DNA from 4 places in the Paenibacillus sp. FSL H8-0332 genome. Region 2 is predicted to be linked to each of the others. Evidence: riboswitches for the same ligand, from Rfam matches in the RefSeq annotation. Region 2 holds a riboswitch; each other region holds the start of a gene.

Region 1 (3,526 bases), 2.2 Mb from region 2:
TTTAGGGCCGCACATTGAGCAGAAATGCGCCTGCTTCGCCCCCTCCGCTGGCAGGGTCTCATCATGATAGGCCAGCGCCCTTTCCGGGTCCAGGGAGAGATGGAACTGGTCGCGCCAGCGGAACTCGAACCGCGCCTTGGACAGTGCATCATCCCGGTCCTGCGCTCCCGGATGTCCCTTGGCGAGGTCTGCGGCATGTGCAGCAATTTTGTAGGTAATGACCCCTTCGCGCACATCATTCTTGTCAGGCAGGCCTAAATGCTCCTTAGGTGTAACGTAACACAACATCGCTGTTCCGAGCCCCCCGATCATCGCCGCCCCGATGGCCGAAGTGATGTGATCATAACCGGGTGCAATATCCGTAGTCAGCGGTCCGAGGGTATAGAAAGGGGCTTCCCGGCAAATCTCAAGCTGCTTATCCATATTCTCCTTAATCTTGTGCAGCGGCACATGCCCCGGACCTTCGACCATAACCTGAACATCGTGCTTCCAGGCTTGTAGGGTCAGTTCTCCCAGCGTCTCCAGCTCGGCGAACTGGGCTTCGTCATTGGCATCGGCAATAGAACCGGGACGCAGGCCATCTCCCAGCGAGAAGGCCACATCATACGTCTTCATAATCTCACATATGTCTTCGAAGTGTGTGTACAGGAAGTTCTCCTGCTGATGGGCCAGGCACCAGGCGGCCATAATCGATCCGCCCCGTGACACGATGCCGGTCATTCTCCGGGCAGTCAGCGGAATATAGCGGCGCAGCACTCCGGCATGAATGGTGAAGTAATCCACTCCCTGCTCCGCCTGCTCAATCAGCGTGTCACGGTAGAGCTCCCAGGTTAAGTCCTCGGCTATGCCGTTTACCTTCTCCAGCGCCTGGTATAAGGGCACTGTACCGACCGGCACAGGAGAATTGCGGATTATCCACTCCCGGGTGGTATGGATCTTCGAGCCGGTGGAGAGATCCATGAGGGTATCAGCCCCCCAGCGGGTCGCCCACCGCATCTTCTCCACCTCCTCTTCTATAGAAGAAGTGACCGCAGAATTTCCGATATTTGCATTGATCTTCACCAGGAAGTTACGGCCGATAATCATCGGCTCACTCTCCGGGTGATTGATATTGGCCGGAATAATCGCGCGGCCCGAGGCAACCTCATCCCTTACGAACTCCGGCCGGGTATTCTCGCGGATCGCAATATACTCCATTTCCGGTGTTATAATTCCTTGCCTTGCATAATGCAGCTGAGTCACATTACCGCCTGTATAGGCCCGCCGGGGATTCCGGCTCAGTCCTGGACAAGCTTCTGCCAAGGCCCCCTCCCTGCGGATTCCGTTATCCTCCGGCCGGACGGCTCTTCCGGTGTATTCCTCCGAATCGCCACGCTCCGCGATCCAGCTTGAACGGTGCGGCGGCAGCCCCCTCCGAATGTCGGTCTCCTCTGCTGCATCCGTGTACATGCCGCTTGTGTCATAGACACGCAGCGGAGCATTCTCCTCTTCCCCGGCAACGCCTTCGGTTCTGCTGAGGCTGATCTCACGCATCGGAACCCGGATATCCGGGCGTGAGCCCTCTACATACACTTTACGGCTTGCGGGGAATCCGGAAAGATCCACCTCTTCGTTTTTGACCATTCCTGTCATTTCAATCTCCTCCTCTTCGCTCTGTACACCCATCAGATAAGAGGTCACGCAGCAGATTGAGCCGCAGAATCTATAGATTCTTGCAAATCAAAAAGCCGCTCCACCTGGAGCGGCTTTATTAAAGGAACAGCCAAATAAGACTGTATTCAAAAAAGGTCCGACTCCACTTTCCTACGCTGGTATGATCCAGATCAGGTTCAAGGGTCCGGAAATTCAATTTTCCCGTCTCAGCCTATTCAGACTCCCCTAGTGGGTATCTTATCTAATTAAATACATTTTAACTGTGTGGGTAATTCTTGTAAACCCGTTATTTGTCCAGCGATTCGCTCCAGTCGTGCACCATCGTGCCTTCCAGGAACTTCTCAGCATCCATGGCGGCCATACAGCCGGTTCCCGCTGCCGATATCGCTTGACGGTAACGTGTATCCTGCACATCGCCGCAGGCAAATACACCGGGGATGTTGGTCTCGGTGGTACCTGGGTTCACCACAATATAGCCATTGGCATCCGTGTTGATCTGCCCGCCCAAGAAGGCTGTATTCGGTGTGTGTCCAATCGCTACGAACACGCCGTCTGCCTCTACCAGCTCTGTCAGACCTGTCTCATTATTAAGCACCGTAAGGCCCTTCACTCCGGTCTCTCCTACCGTTACTTCAACCGGTGTGCGGTTCAAGGCCCAGGTGACCTTGCTGTTGTCACGCGCCCGGTCCTGCATAATCTTCGAGGCACGCAGCTCGGGACGGCGGTGAACCAGCGTTACGCTGGACGCAAAGCGGGTCAGGAAGCTGGCTTCCTCCATAGCGGAGTCCCCGCCGCCGACGACGACAATCTTTTTATTACGGAAAAAGAAGCCGTCACAGGTCGCACAGGTGCTGACCCCGCGTCCCACATTCTCCTGCTCGCCCGGGATACCCAGATATCTTGCAGAGGCCCCGGTTGAAATAATGACCGACTCCGCTTCCAATACACCCATTCCGTCCACTGTTACCTTGAACGGACGCTGTGAGAAGTCCACGGACTCCACCCAGCCATTCTTGAATTCAGCGCCGAAGCGTTCTGCCTGCTTGCGCATATTGTCCATCAGGTCCGGACCCAGAATCCCTTCGGGGAAGCCTGGAAAGTTCTCCACTTCTGTCGTCGTTGTCAGTTGTCCCCCCGGCTGCAAGCCTTCAATTACCAGCGGGCTCAGGTTCGCACGCGCCAGATAAATCGCGGCAGTCAGCCCGGCCGGGCCTGTTCCGATTACAATCGTTTTGTACATTACATTGGCCTCCTTACAAGTAGGTTTGTCTTACAGCAGTAATGCTTAAATACGGGTGGTGGACGGCGATAAGCCGCCGGTTCCGGGCAGCATGGCCCGGATATCACATTCGCTGTCAATCCGCCGTGCATAACGGCTTACCATCGAGACCGACACACCATAACGCTGGGCAGCCTCACGGAACGTAACCGGCTGCCCATGCAGCCGGGCCGTCAGATACTCCAGTGCAGCGCACCAGCCGCCGTCATTGCGGAACAGCGGTACATCCGGGTACAGGCTGCCGATGAACTGCTTCCAGATGTGCTCCGCATCCTTCTTCTGGACCGCATCATATCTGCGGTCCATCATGGCCGCTGCATGATCCATAATCCGCTGCCAGTCTTCTCTCCATTCCGGCAGCGTCCCCTTGGAGGCGGGAGCAGCCGCAGGCTCCTGCTCTTCGCCGGGCGAGCTGACAGCTTCATTCAGGTTCTCTCCGATCAGCCGCTGAAGGCTGAACAATGCCGCCTCCTGCAGCCGGTCCTCCTGGAGCGGCTCTTGCTCCAGCACTTTGCGCAGCACCTCGGACATGTCCTCATCCTCAATCCAGCGCAGAGCCTCGGTCACCTGAAGCTTCGTAGCGGAATCGCCATA
Region 2 (3,526 bases):
GGATTCTCCGGTCAGAATGAGAATGTGGCGCAGGCCCGTGGCTGCGATGGTCTCTGCTTCCCGGGCGACCTGCTCCAGCGTTAGTTTTTTACGCGGAAAATCATAAATGGAGCTGAAGCTGCAATAGGTACAATGATTCACACAGTAATCAGCGAGATACATCGGTGTAAATAATTGCATCACATGGCCGAAATGCGTACGCGTTAACCGGTGTGCCTTCTGCGCCATCTCCTCCAGATAAGGCTCCGCTGCCGGTGACAGCAATGCCATCAGCCCCTCTTCATCAACCTGCTCTGCACGAAGTGCGCGCTTCACATCCTCTGCCGTATACCGGCTCCATAACGCCCTGTAAGGAAGCTGCTCCAGCCGGGTCATCGTCTCATAAAAGCTCATAACCGTTCCCCCTCCCTATTACATCTGTCAGGCCAAAAACCCGGTCAACGGTGAAGAGGCTGCCGCCGTCTCCTCCACGGGCCCCAGTCCGGCGAGAAAAGCCTTACGCCCTGCGGATACCGCCTCGCAGAAGGCCTCTGCCATCAGCAGCGGATCTTTGGCGGTGGCAATTGCTGTATTAAGCAGCACCGCTGCGGCTCCCATTTCCATTGCCTCAGCCGCCTCAGAGGGTCTGCCGATTCCGGCATCCACAATGACTGGCATATCCGTCTCGGAGATCAGAATGCGGATCAGCTCCTTGGTCTGCAGTCCGCGGTTGGACCCGATTGGCGCTCCCAGCGGCATCACGGCCGCCGCCCCCGCAGCCTTCAACCGGAGAGCGGCGGACAGATCAGGACTCATATACGGAAGCACCACGAAGCCTTCTGCTGCGAGGATCTCGGTTGCCCGGATGGTCTCCATATTATCCGGCAGTAAATATTTTTGGTCGTTGATGACCTCAATCTTCACCCAGTTGCCCAGCCCCGCCGACCTCGCCAGCCGGGCAATCCGTACTGCTTCCTCTGCGGTGCGCGCACCGGAGGTATTGGGCAGTAAGGTCATATGGGAAGGAATATGGCTGACAATATTGTCCTTGCTCTCCGGGTCCACCCGGCGCAGGGCAACGGTAATGACCTGTGAGCCTGAGCGTGCAATGACCTCGGGAATGAGGGTGTTACGGCTGTATTTTCCGGTACCAATGAACAGTCTGCTGGTTAGAGTCACTCCGCCAATCGTCAAAGGGTCTTGCATTATACCGCCTCCTGGGATAAGTTATCGCCTGTATCTAAACTGCCAATCTGCCTGCTCGTTCGCTTCTCCTCTGCCCGCCTATCCCTAACCTCCGCCTACAAAATGAACCAGCTCCACCCGGTCCCCCTCGCTGAGCAGTGTCTCTCCATAAACCTCTCTGCCGGCAAGCTCACCGTTCAGCTCGACAATCACCAGCTTACCGGCCCACTCGGGCCGGGCCAGCAGATCCGCCAGTGTCCGGCAGCTCTCTTCGATCCTTTGACTCTTCCCGTTAACGGTCACATCCACGTCTGTTCACCTCCTGCTGTGCCCTGTGCTTGATCCATATCCGGCGTCTCAGCCAGCTCGGCCGCCCTCTGAACCGCTGCCCTGTATGCCCGGGCCGCTGCGACCGGGTCCGGGGCTCCACAGATCCCCGACATGACAGCAATGCCAGCCGCCCCTTGGGCCAGCACTGTTCCGGCATTGTCCGGGGTAATCCCTCCGAGCGCAATCAGCGGTATGCGGCTCCAGCGGACGGCCTCCGCCAGCTGCTCCAGTCCGCGTGCCTCCTGTCCGGGCTTGCAGGCCGTCGGGAACACATGCCCGTAGAGGCAGAAGTCCGCTCCCTGCCTTCCAGCCTCCACCGCCTCTTCCCGGGAGTGCACGGACCTGCCGATCCGCAGGCCCGGTGCACAGCCGCGCACTGCGGCTGGCGGAAGGCTATGCCAGGCTAACTGTACACCACCTGCCCCGGCGGCCAGGGCAAGATCGATCCGGTCATTAATGACCAGCTTCGAAGGCGGAACCCCGGCCTGAAGCATCTGCTGCGCCGTAGCCAGCAGTTCGCGGGCGGACATGGCTTTTTCCCGGAGATGAATATAATCCACCATGGGATGTACCGCCACGGCCCATTCGGCCAGCGCTTCAGGCTGCAGCCGCCCGTCTGAGATGACATGAAGTTCGTGCAACGCCTTCGCCCCTCTCTTCCGCTCCATTCTCCATAAACACACAAACACAAAAAAGACCGCCCCCATAAGGAAGCAGTCTGGAATATAAGCAGGGATACCGGTGGCCGGAACCCCCGCTGCATTATTCGTTTCTCCACTTCCCTACGCTGGTATAACCCAGATCAGGTTCAAAGGGTCCAAGCAGATACGCCCGTCTCAGCCTTGCGGCTCCCCTAGTGATCGTTCTATGCTATTGTTTGGCCTTGCTTTTTGTATATTAGCATATAATTCCTGTTAGAGCTATCATCCGTTGACGACCTCGCCGCCGTTCACATGCATAACCTGTCCGCTCACATAAGAGGAATCGTCCGAGGCCAGGTATACATAAGCCGGTGCCAGCTCTTCAGGCTGCCCCGGGCGCTTCATCGGCTGGGTGCCACCGAACTCACTGACCTTCTTCGCGTCAAAGGTTGACGGAATCAGCGGGGTCCAGATCGGTCCGGGCGCTACCGCATTCACGCGGATGCCCTTATCGGCCAGATTCATCGACAGCGAACGGGTGAAGCTGAGAATCGCTCCCTTGGTGGACGAATAGTCCAGCAGCTGCGGGCTGCCGCGATACGCCGTGATGGAGGTGGTGTTAATGATCGTAGCGCCTTTTTTAAGATGAGGCATAGCTGCTTTTGTCAGATAGAACATGGAGAAAATATTCGTCCGGAACGTACGCTCCAGCTGCTCCGCTGTGATGTCCTCAATATGATCCTGCGGATGCTGCTCCGCCGCATTGTTGATTAGAATATCGAGCTTGCCAAGTCCTTCAACCGTTTGATGAATCAGGTCCTGACAGAAGGCTTCGTCCCCGATGTCCCCGGCGATCAGAATACACTTTCTGCCCTCCTGCTCCACCTGGCGCTTGGTCTCTTCCGCATCCTCATGCTCGTTCAAGTAGGAGATCACCACATCTGCGCCCTCCTTGGCAAAATGAACGGCAACCGCACGCCCGATCCCGCTATCACCTCCCGTAATGAGTGCGGCCTTGCCCAGCAGTTTGCCTGCTGCCTTGTACGCCGGTGTCTCAAACTCCGGAAGCGGATTCATCTCACTTTCAATTCCGGGCTGCTGATCCTGTACCTGCGGAGGCAGGGTTTTGATAGGTTGTTTACTTGTGTCTGGCATAATCCATTCTCCTTTCGCAGTTCACAATAATGTTGAACACATCTTGTTAGCATGGCTTAAGGCCTGGTGTTTATGCATCAGGCAGTGTGCCTGCCTGGCTCTACGTTATGTTACTTACCACACTCGGCAGCCGCCCAAACAACCAATCTACATTCACCGGCACCCATAGCGGAACGATAGCCAGTAAGTAAGGAACGTTTCCAAAGAGAATATTATCTATATCCGCTAAGAGGAAT
Region 3 (3,526 bases), 1.8 Mb from region 2:
TGTTTCCGCGTGAGAAGGACAGCGATTCCTTCCGCCGCTTTTCCCGGGTAAACGATCTGCCGTGCCGGCTGGAAATGCTCTTCGAGTCTGTGAATTTCCGGATTCTGTCCACCGATGTGTTCCTCTGCCCATTTGAGCTGGGCTTTCTGACCATAAGAGTGGCTATCGAGGAGAAAAACCTTCCCTTCAGCACTGTGCTGGAATTCGCTGACCGGTTCCGAACACTGGAGGATGTGTGTTATCAGGATAAACATGCCTTTATCCATTGCCAGGAGAAGTCCTTCGGCCGGGTGGAGGATTTCGTGTTCAAGAATCTCGTCTCCGGTCTGGAGCCGTTTCTCGACCCTGCGGAGATTGATGGCGCGTATTTCGAGACCCTGCCTTTTTTCGTGGATGAACGGATGCTGGTGCAGGCCTTCTATGGCTTCAACCGTGAGGAAGAGCTGGATGAGATAAGTGTAGAGCTGCGCTACCGTGCCTCCCAGCTGGATGGGCTGACTATAGACGGTAAACCTTTTACCAGTGCGAGTGATCCTGAGTATATCGAGCAGTACACCCGGGAGCATTGCTATAGCCGCTGGGGGCCGGACACCTATTATATGACGAACGAGCAGACCTTCTGCTGCCTGAGCCGGGCGAAGCCCGATATTGCCACGGAGCTGGTCAACCAGATGTACGGAGAGTATTATTATGGACTGCTGCTGAGTATTTTTCATAAAATCGTGCTGCTGAAGCTCGCCAATCTGCATTCCCGGCTGCGCATCAACCACGATTACGACGAGATCGAGAATCTGATCTTTCTGATCAATAAATTTTCCGCCAAATTCTATTTTCTGGAGCTGATCTCGCAGTCGCAGGGGCGGGAGATTTTTTTCCAGCTGCGCAAGGTTTACGGCAATGATGCTCTGTTCGATGAAGTGAAGATGACCCTGAATGATCTGTTTCAGTATCAGGACAAATTCCAGGCCAAACGCCGGGATACGCTCCTGATGGTGCTCACCGTATTTACGGTCATCAGCGGAATCTACGGGATGAATCAGGTCATCGAGGATCTGAAGGGCCAGATCGACTGGAGCAAAATGCTGGAGTACTCCGTATTCGAATATCTGGCTCTGTTCCTGACCTTTTCGGGGATCGCGGTCAGTATCGGCTTAACACTGCGGGAGGCGCGGAATGGAATCCGCAGCCGCCGCAAAAGGCGGTACTATGATAAGGATTGAATAGACGGCTCTGGACAACCGCGAAGCTGCCGTCTATAATACACCGTAAGAACATAGCAATACCCGTGAACTTTATAGAACCAGGGGTGCTGGAATTGGCCGGCTGAGATTGTATCCCACAAGATACTGACCCTTATACCTGATCTGGATAATGCCAGCGTAGGAATCTTCATTCGGCACAGTGCCTTAAGCGGTACTGAAGCTGAAGTCCCCTCACGCAAGTCACTGGCGTCCCGATCTTCGGGACGCTTTTTTGATTCTAAGGATGTACAGGAATAAGGTTTCTGTAAGCTCTGAAGACCAGGGGTTGCTGGAAGGAGAGAGAAAGAGAAATGGGAGTCAAAAAAACAGTCACACTACTGCTCAGCTCCATGCTGCTGCTCACCGTAGCGGGATGTGGCGGCGGGAACAACAGCGGCAATGCAGGAGCCAGCGCACCTGCTGCCGGGAACAGCACGGCTGCGCCTGATGCATCCGCAGCCGCACCCACGGATGCACCTAAGGCGCTGACGCCGGTCAAGATTGCCCTGGACTGGACGCCGAACACGAATCATACCGGCCTGTATGCAGCTAAGGAGCTTGGCTATTACGCGGAGGAAGGTCTTGACGTTCAGATTGTACAGCCTGGTGCTGCCGGGTCCGACACGATGGTCACTTCCGGTGAAGCCCAATTCGGCATCAGTGCCCAAGAGGCGCTGACCCTGGCTCGTCTGCAGGATGTGCCGCTGGTATCAATTGCTGCAATCATTCAGCATAACACCTCCGGCTTCGCGGCTCCGAAGGACCGCAATATTAAGACGCCGAAGGATTTTGAAGGTAAAACGTACGGAGGCTGGGGCTCCCCTGCGGAGCAGGCTGCCATGAAAGCCATCATGGACCCCGAAGGCGGGGATGTCTCCAAGGTGAAGCTGGTGAATATCGGCGAAGCGGACTTTTTCACAGCCGTGAAGCGGGATATTGACTTCGCCTGGATCTTCTACGCCTGGACCGGGGTGGAAGCTGAGCTGCGCGGGGAGCCACTGGATATGCTGTATCTGAAGGATTACGCTCCGCAGCTGGATTACTACACCCCGGTACTGACGACCAGCGAGAAGGAGATCGCCGAGCATCCTGAAGTGGTGAAGGCATTCCTGAAGGCTACGTCAAAAGGCTATCAGTACGCCATCGACCACCCGGAAGAAGCCGCGACGGTCTTGTCCGATGCTGTACCTGATCTGGACCCCAAGCTGGTGCTGGCCAGCCAGAAATGGCTTAGCCCGAAATACAAGGAAGACGCCCCGCGCTGGGGTGAGCAGAAGCTTGAGATCTGGAAGAATTACGCCGACTGGATGTACGGCCTGAAGCTGCTGGATAAGCCGCTGGATGCGGAGAGTACGTTTACGAATGAATTTTTGCCGGAATCATAATGAACCCGCATGGCGGGAATCTTACACTTAACTTGGAGAGGAAGGATTCATCATGGCTAACACACTGCTTAGCATTCAGGTAATTCCCAAGACACCGAACAACGAGGATTCCATCCCTTACGTGGACAAGGCTATAGAGGTCATTCAGAAATCAGGCGTGAAGCATCAGGTGAATCCGCTGGAGACCACGATGGAAGGCGAACTGTCCGAGCTGCTGGATATCGTGCGTGACATGCATGAGGCGCTGATCGCTTCCGGCAGTCCGAGTGTGATCTCACAGATCAAGATCGCCCATAATCCGGGCGGCATCAGCATGGATAAGCTGACGGAGAAATACCGGCCGTGAGAAGCACCTGGAAGCTAGTGTGGCCGCCCTTTGTGGCGGTCCTCTTTTTTGTCGGGATATGGCAGCTATCGGTCATGCTGTTCGACATCCCGGCCTACCAGTTGCCGAGTCCCACGGATATCGCGCGTGAGTCGAAGAACAACGCCTCCGGGATCTGGGAGCACACCGCTGCTACGCTGCGGCTGACCCTGATCGGCTTCCCGGTCGGCACGGGCATCGGCCTCTTCACCGCCCTGCTGCTGCATCTGCTGCCCTGGCTCAAGAGAGCGTTCTATCCGCTGCTGATCCTCAGCCAGAATGTGCCCTCCCTTGCGCTGGCCCCGCTGCTGATTATCTGGTTCGGCTTCGGCCTGCTGCCCAAAATCATCCTGATCACCCTCGTCTGCTTCTTCCCCGTAGCTGTTGCAGCCATGGGCGGGCTGGCCCAAAGCGACCGGGTGATGATGAATTATATGAAGATGGCCGGTGCGGGCAAGTGGCAGATCTTCACCAAGCTGGAGCTTCCCGGCTCGCTTCCCTCTCTGTTCTCGGGCCTCAAAATCTCCGCCACCTAT
Region 4 (3,526 bases), 920 kb from region 2:
TGCCATCCACCCGTCCGGTGGAGAGAGCGGGAATCAGCTCAAAGCCGACATCTACCAGCTTGAGGGAAGAAGGGTCCCCGCCGTCGCTCTTGACCATCGTGTTCAGCATGGCTTCATATAACGGGACGGAGGAATACCCAGCCTGCTTGCCAGACAGCTCTCCCGGGCGGTTAATGCCGCTGTCTGCGGCTACCATGAGATGATTCAGCGGGTGGCGCACCAGCGCAGCGATCGACTTGACCGGAATCTGCTCCCCCCGTGCCATCAATACCTGCGGCTGATAACTGAGTGCCAGATCCACCTTCCCCGCAGCAACAAGCTTCAGCGCATCATTGGTATCGGCCGGCATCTGAATTTCAACCTCAAGGCCTTCCTCAGCGAAATACCCTTCAGCCTCTGCCGCATACAAAAAGGAGTGGACTGCATTGGGATACCAGTCGAGCATAATCGTCAGCTTTTGGGCGGCACTCTTAGTCCCTGCCTCAGAGGTTGCGGTAGTACCAGCCGAGGAGCCGGAGGCCGCCGGATTGTTTGTATTGGCGCAGCCTGCCAGGACAGGCAGCATACAGAGCACCAGAGCAGACAGCAGCATGGCTGGCTTTGAAATCGTATTGTGCAGATAACGGGTATAGCGGATAGTAGTCATGAATAACGTCCTCTTTTCTTCAGAATAATCTTCTCCAGCGCGGCGACTGCCAGAAACAGCAGAATACCGAGTACGGATAACAAGACAACAGCGGCGAACATCTTGGCGCTCTGCAGATTCCCGGCCATTCTGCGGCTGAAATAGCCCAGCCCCTGGCTGCCCCCAAGCCATTCCCCGATCGTTGCACCAATTACACAGTACACAGCCGACAGCTTCAGTCCGGAGAAAAAAGAGGGGAAAGCCAGCGGAACGCCCACCTTCCCGAGAATCTGCCAGCGGTTCGCGCCGTACGTCAGCAGCAGGTCCCGGTAGGCATCCGTGTTCTTGGACAACCCGTCATAGGTGCCAATGACCACCGGGAAGAAAGCGGTCAGGAAGACAACGGCGACCTTGCTCCACAAGGTATAGCCGAACCACATGATGAACAGGGGAGAGAGGGCGATCAGCGGAACCGTCTGGCTGATAATCAGTAGCGGGTACAGCGCCTTAGCCAGCGGACTGAACAGGTGCATGGCGATTCCCAGCAGACTGCCGCAGACCACGGATAGTGCGAAGCCTGTGAGTACTTCAAGCAGGGTAGCAGGCAGATGCACCCCGAATAACAAGCGGCGTTCCTCCAGCAAGGCCTTGCAGACGGCAGACGGAGCCGGAAGGATGAAGGGAGGAACCAGGCCCAGCCGGGCTACAGTCTCCCAGACCGCAAGCGTCAGCAGGGCGAGCAGGGCCGCCGGACCGTAATGCTGGAGCAATCTTCTAGGAGCGGCGGTTCTCATATAGCTTCAGCTCCAATTCCTGGCGCAGGGCGGCGAACTGCGGTTGATAGTTCAGACTGTGATGGCGCGGACGGGGGAGACCGGCTGAGAATTCCTGCATCCCGCTGCCCTCTCTGCCAGTCATTAGATAGATTCTGTCACTGAGCAGGAGCGCCTCCTCCAGATCATGGGTGATGAACAGCACCGTCTTGTCCAGCTCCGCCCATAACTCCAGCAGCCAACGCTGCAGCGAGCGCTTCGTAATGGCATCGAGCGCCCCGAACGGCTCATCGAGCAGCAGCAGGTCATTCCCGGCTGCCACGGTGCGGAGGACCGCCACGCGCTGGCGCATCCCGCCGGACAGCTCCTGCGGATAAGCCCCTTCAGTCTCGTCAAGGCCGAAACGGTGTAGCAGGGTACGGATCTCGGCAATAGCGGCTGCTTTGGGCCGGCTGCGCTTAAGCTCCCAGGGCAGCAGACAATTGTCCAATACGGTGCGCCAAGGCAGGAGGAGATCCTGCTGCGGCATGTAGGCCACACTGCCCAGCCTCTTCGCTGCTGTAGCGGACTCGGCTCCGTTCAGCGTAATCCTGCCGCTACCCGGCTCCAGCAGACCGGCGATGATTTTGAACAAAGTGCTTTTGCCGCATCCGCTCCCGCCTACAATAGAAATGAATTCGCCGCGCTGCACATTCATGGTTAGCCCTGAGAAGACGGGGGTCCGGGACGAACCGGTCCCGAAGGCATAGGACAGATTGCTAATGTTGATCATAAGACTATGTACGAACCTCCTCGGGTTAGATTAAATAACAGCTACGAGAACAACAAAAAGCCCCATTCATTCCCGGAGGCGATGAATGGGGCGGAAGGTACAGTCAGCTGCGGCCCTGTGACGGGAACCACTGTTACATTCTGCTCCACTTCCCTCCGCTGGTATGATCCAGATCAGGTTCAAAGGGTCCGGAGCTTAAGCTCCGTCTCAGTCGGCCGACTCCCCTAGTGAATAATGTTGCTATTGAATTCGTAATTGCTACTTAATATACCACAAATCTCCCTCTTGTAAAGAGCAGGCGGTCAGCGCTTTGCCAGACCGGTCACGAACAAAGTGACGATGCCCCTGGAGATGTCCAGCTTGGAGGCGTGGTGCCGCTTCTGCTCATACAGGTACAGATCGGGACTGAGGACAGAGATTAAGGCTGTGGCCGCAAAGGCCGGATCAATGTCAATTATCTCACCGCCCGCCGCAGCGCGCTGCAGCAGCTCTGTCATCATCACTCCCAGCCGCTGGAAAAAAGGATGCTCAAACTGGGTCAGCTGCTTCTTGCCGGTGAACTCGGCTTTGATCATATTCAGCAGCTCGGCATACTGCTCAATGAAATCAGCAATCTGCTCAATGCTGCTCTGCAGCTGAGCAAGAGCCGGGGCTTCACCGGCACTGGCAGCGACCTGCTGCTCCAGCCCGGACAGGAATTGATCTGCGCTGCCCTTCAGCAGTGCAGAACAGATCTCACCCTTGTCCGTGAAGCGGCGGTACAGGGAGCCTTGCCCTATGCCTGCCCGCTTGGCAATGCTGTACATGCTGACCGCCTCAAGTCCGCTCTCGGTGAACAACTGGCGGGCAGCTTCAAGAATCCGCTGTACATAAGGATCGGCGGACTCGGGCGGAGCGGAGGCTATGGGTTGCGGAGCTGACGGCGGGAGCTGTGCAGCATCGGTGTCTGGCTTTTTCATGAGAACCCCTTTCAGAAAAGAATTGACACTACGGACAATTGTCCGTAGACTATGAATTACACTTACGGACAGTTGTCCGTTCACTCATTATATAGAACAATCTGCCCGCAGGTCAATGTAGAACGCGGACAGCTCAGGAGGAGAAGAGACATGGATCAGACCTTGAAGCAGGAAGCCGATTTCCGGCTGTCCAGTATTCTGGTTCCGCTGCTGGCCATTATTGCAGGAGTATTTATGGTTGTGCTGGACAGTACGGCGATGAATGTAGCCTTGTCCAGGCTGGTGGTTGATTTCAAGACGGATTTGCATACGCTGCAGTGGGTAGTTACCGGATATATGCTGGCTCAGGCTTCCGTTATTCCGTTGTCAGGCTGGCTGTCAGACCGGTTCGGAGCCA

Evidence for each region. Region 2 has a riboswitch for thiamine pyrophosphate ahead of NST43_RS08380 (thiamine phosphate synthase). Riboswitches for the same ligand answer to the same signal wherever they lie in the genome.
Region 1: it holds a riboswitch for thiamine pyrophosphate, as region 2 does, so the genes downstream of both, thiC (phosphomethylpyrimidine synthase ThiC) here and NST43_RS08380 (thiamine phosphate synthase) in region 2, are expected to answer to the same signal.
Region 3: it holds a riboswitch for thiamine pyrophosphate, as region 2 does, so the genes downstream of both, NST43_RS00490 (ABC transporter substrate-binding protein) here and NST43_RS08380 (thiamine phosphate synthase) in region 2, are expected to answer to the same signal.
Region 4: it holds a riboswitch for thiamine pyrophosphate, as region 2 does, so the genes downstream of both, NST43_RS12330 (ABC transporter ATP-binding protein) here and NST43_RS08380 (thiamine phosphate synthase) in region 2, are expected to answer to the same signal.

The regions. Positions count from the first base shown of each region.
Region 1 is NZ_CP150145.1:7,330,742-7,334,267, reverse strand. Features, by position in the region: gene thiC (phosphomethylpyrimidine synthase ThiC) at 1-1,632, opposite strand, end outside; TPP riboswitch at 1,784-1,890, opposite strand; gene trxB (thioredoxin-disulfide reductase) at 1,940-2,893, opposite strand; gene NST43_RS32175 (tetratricopeptide repeat protein) at 2,939-3,526, opposite strand, start outside.
Region 2 is NZ_CP150145.1:1,941,219-1,944,744, reverse strand. Features, by position in the region: gene thiH (2-iminoacetate synthase ThiH) at 1-393, opposite strand, end outside; gene NST43_RS08390 (thiazole synthase) at 421-1,185, opposite strand; gene thiS (sulfur carrier protein ThiS) at 1,270-1,473, opposite strand; gene NST43_RS08380 (thiamine phosphate synthase) at 1,464-2,162, opposite strand; TPP riboswitch at 2,257-2,359, opposite strand; gene NST43_RS08375 (SDR family oxidoreductase) at 2,418-3,290, opposite strand.
Region 3 is NZ_CP150145.1:111,929-115,454, reverse strand. Features, by position in the region: gene NST43_RS00495 (hypothetical protein) at 1-1,220, shown strand, start outside; TPP riboswitch at 1,293-1,403, shown strand; gene NST43_RS00490 (ABC transporter substrate-binding protein) at 1,553-2,626, shown strand; gene NST43_RS00485 (MTH1187 family thiamine-binding protein) at 2,679-2,972, shown strand; gene NST43_RS00480 (ABC transporter permease) at 2,969-3,526, shown strand, end outside.
Region 4 is NZ_CP150145.1:2,865,431-2,868,956, forward strand. Features, by position in the region: gene NST43_RS12320 (ABC transporter substrate-binding protein) at 1-646, opposite strand, end outside; gene NST43_RS12325 (ABC transporter permease) at 643-1,419, opposite strand; gene NST43_RS12330 (ABC transporter ATP-binding protein) at 1,400-2,170, opposite strand; TPP riboswitch at 2,304-2,406, opposite strand; gene NST43_RS12335 (TetR/AcrR family transcriptional regulator) at 2,473-3,129, opposite strand; gene NST43_RS12340 (DHA2 family efflux MFS transporter permease subunit) at 3,280-3,526, shown strand, end outside.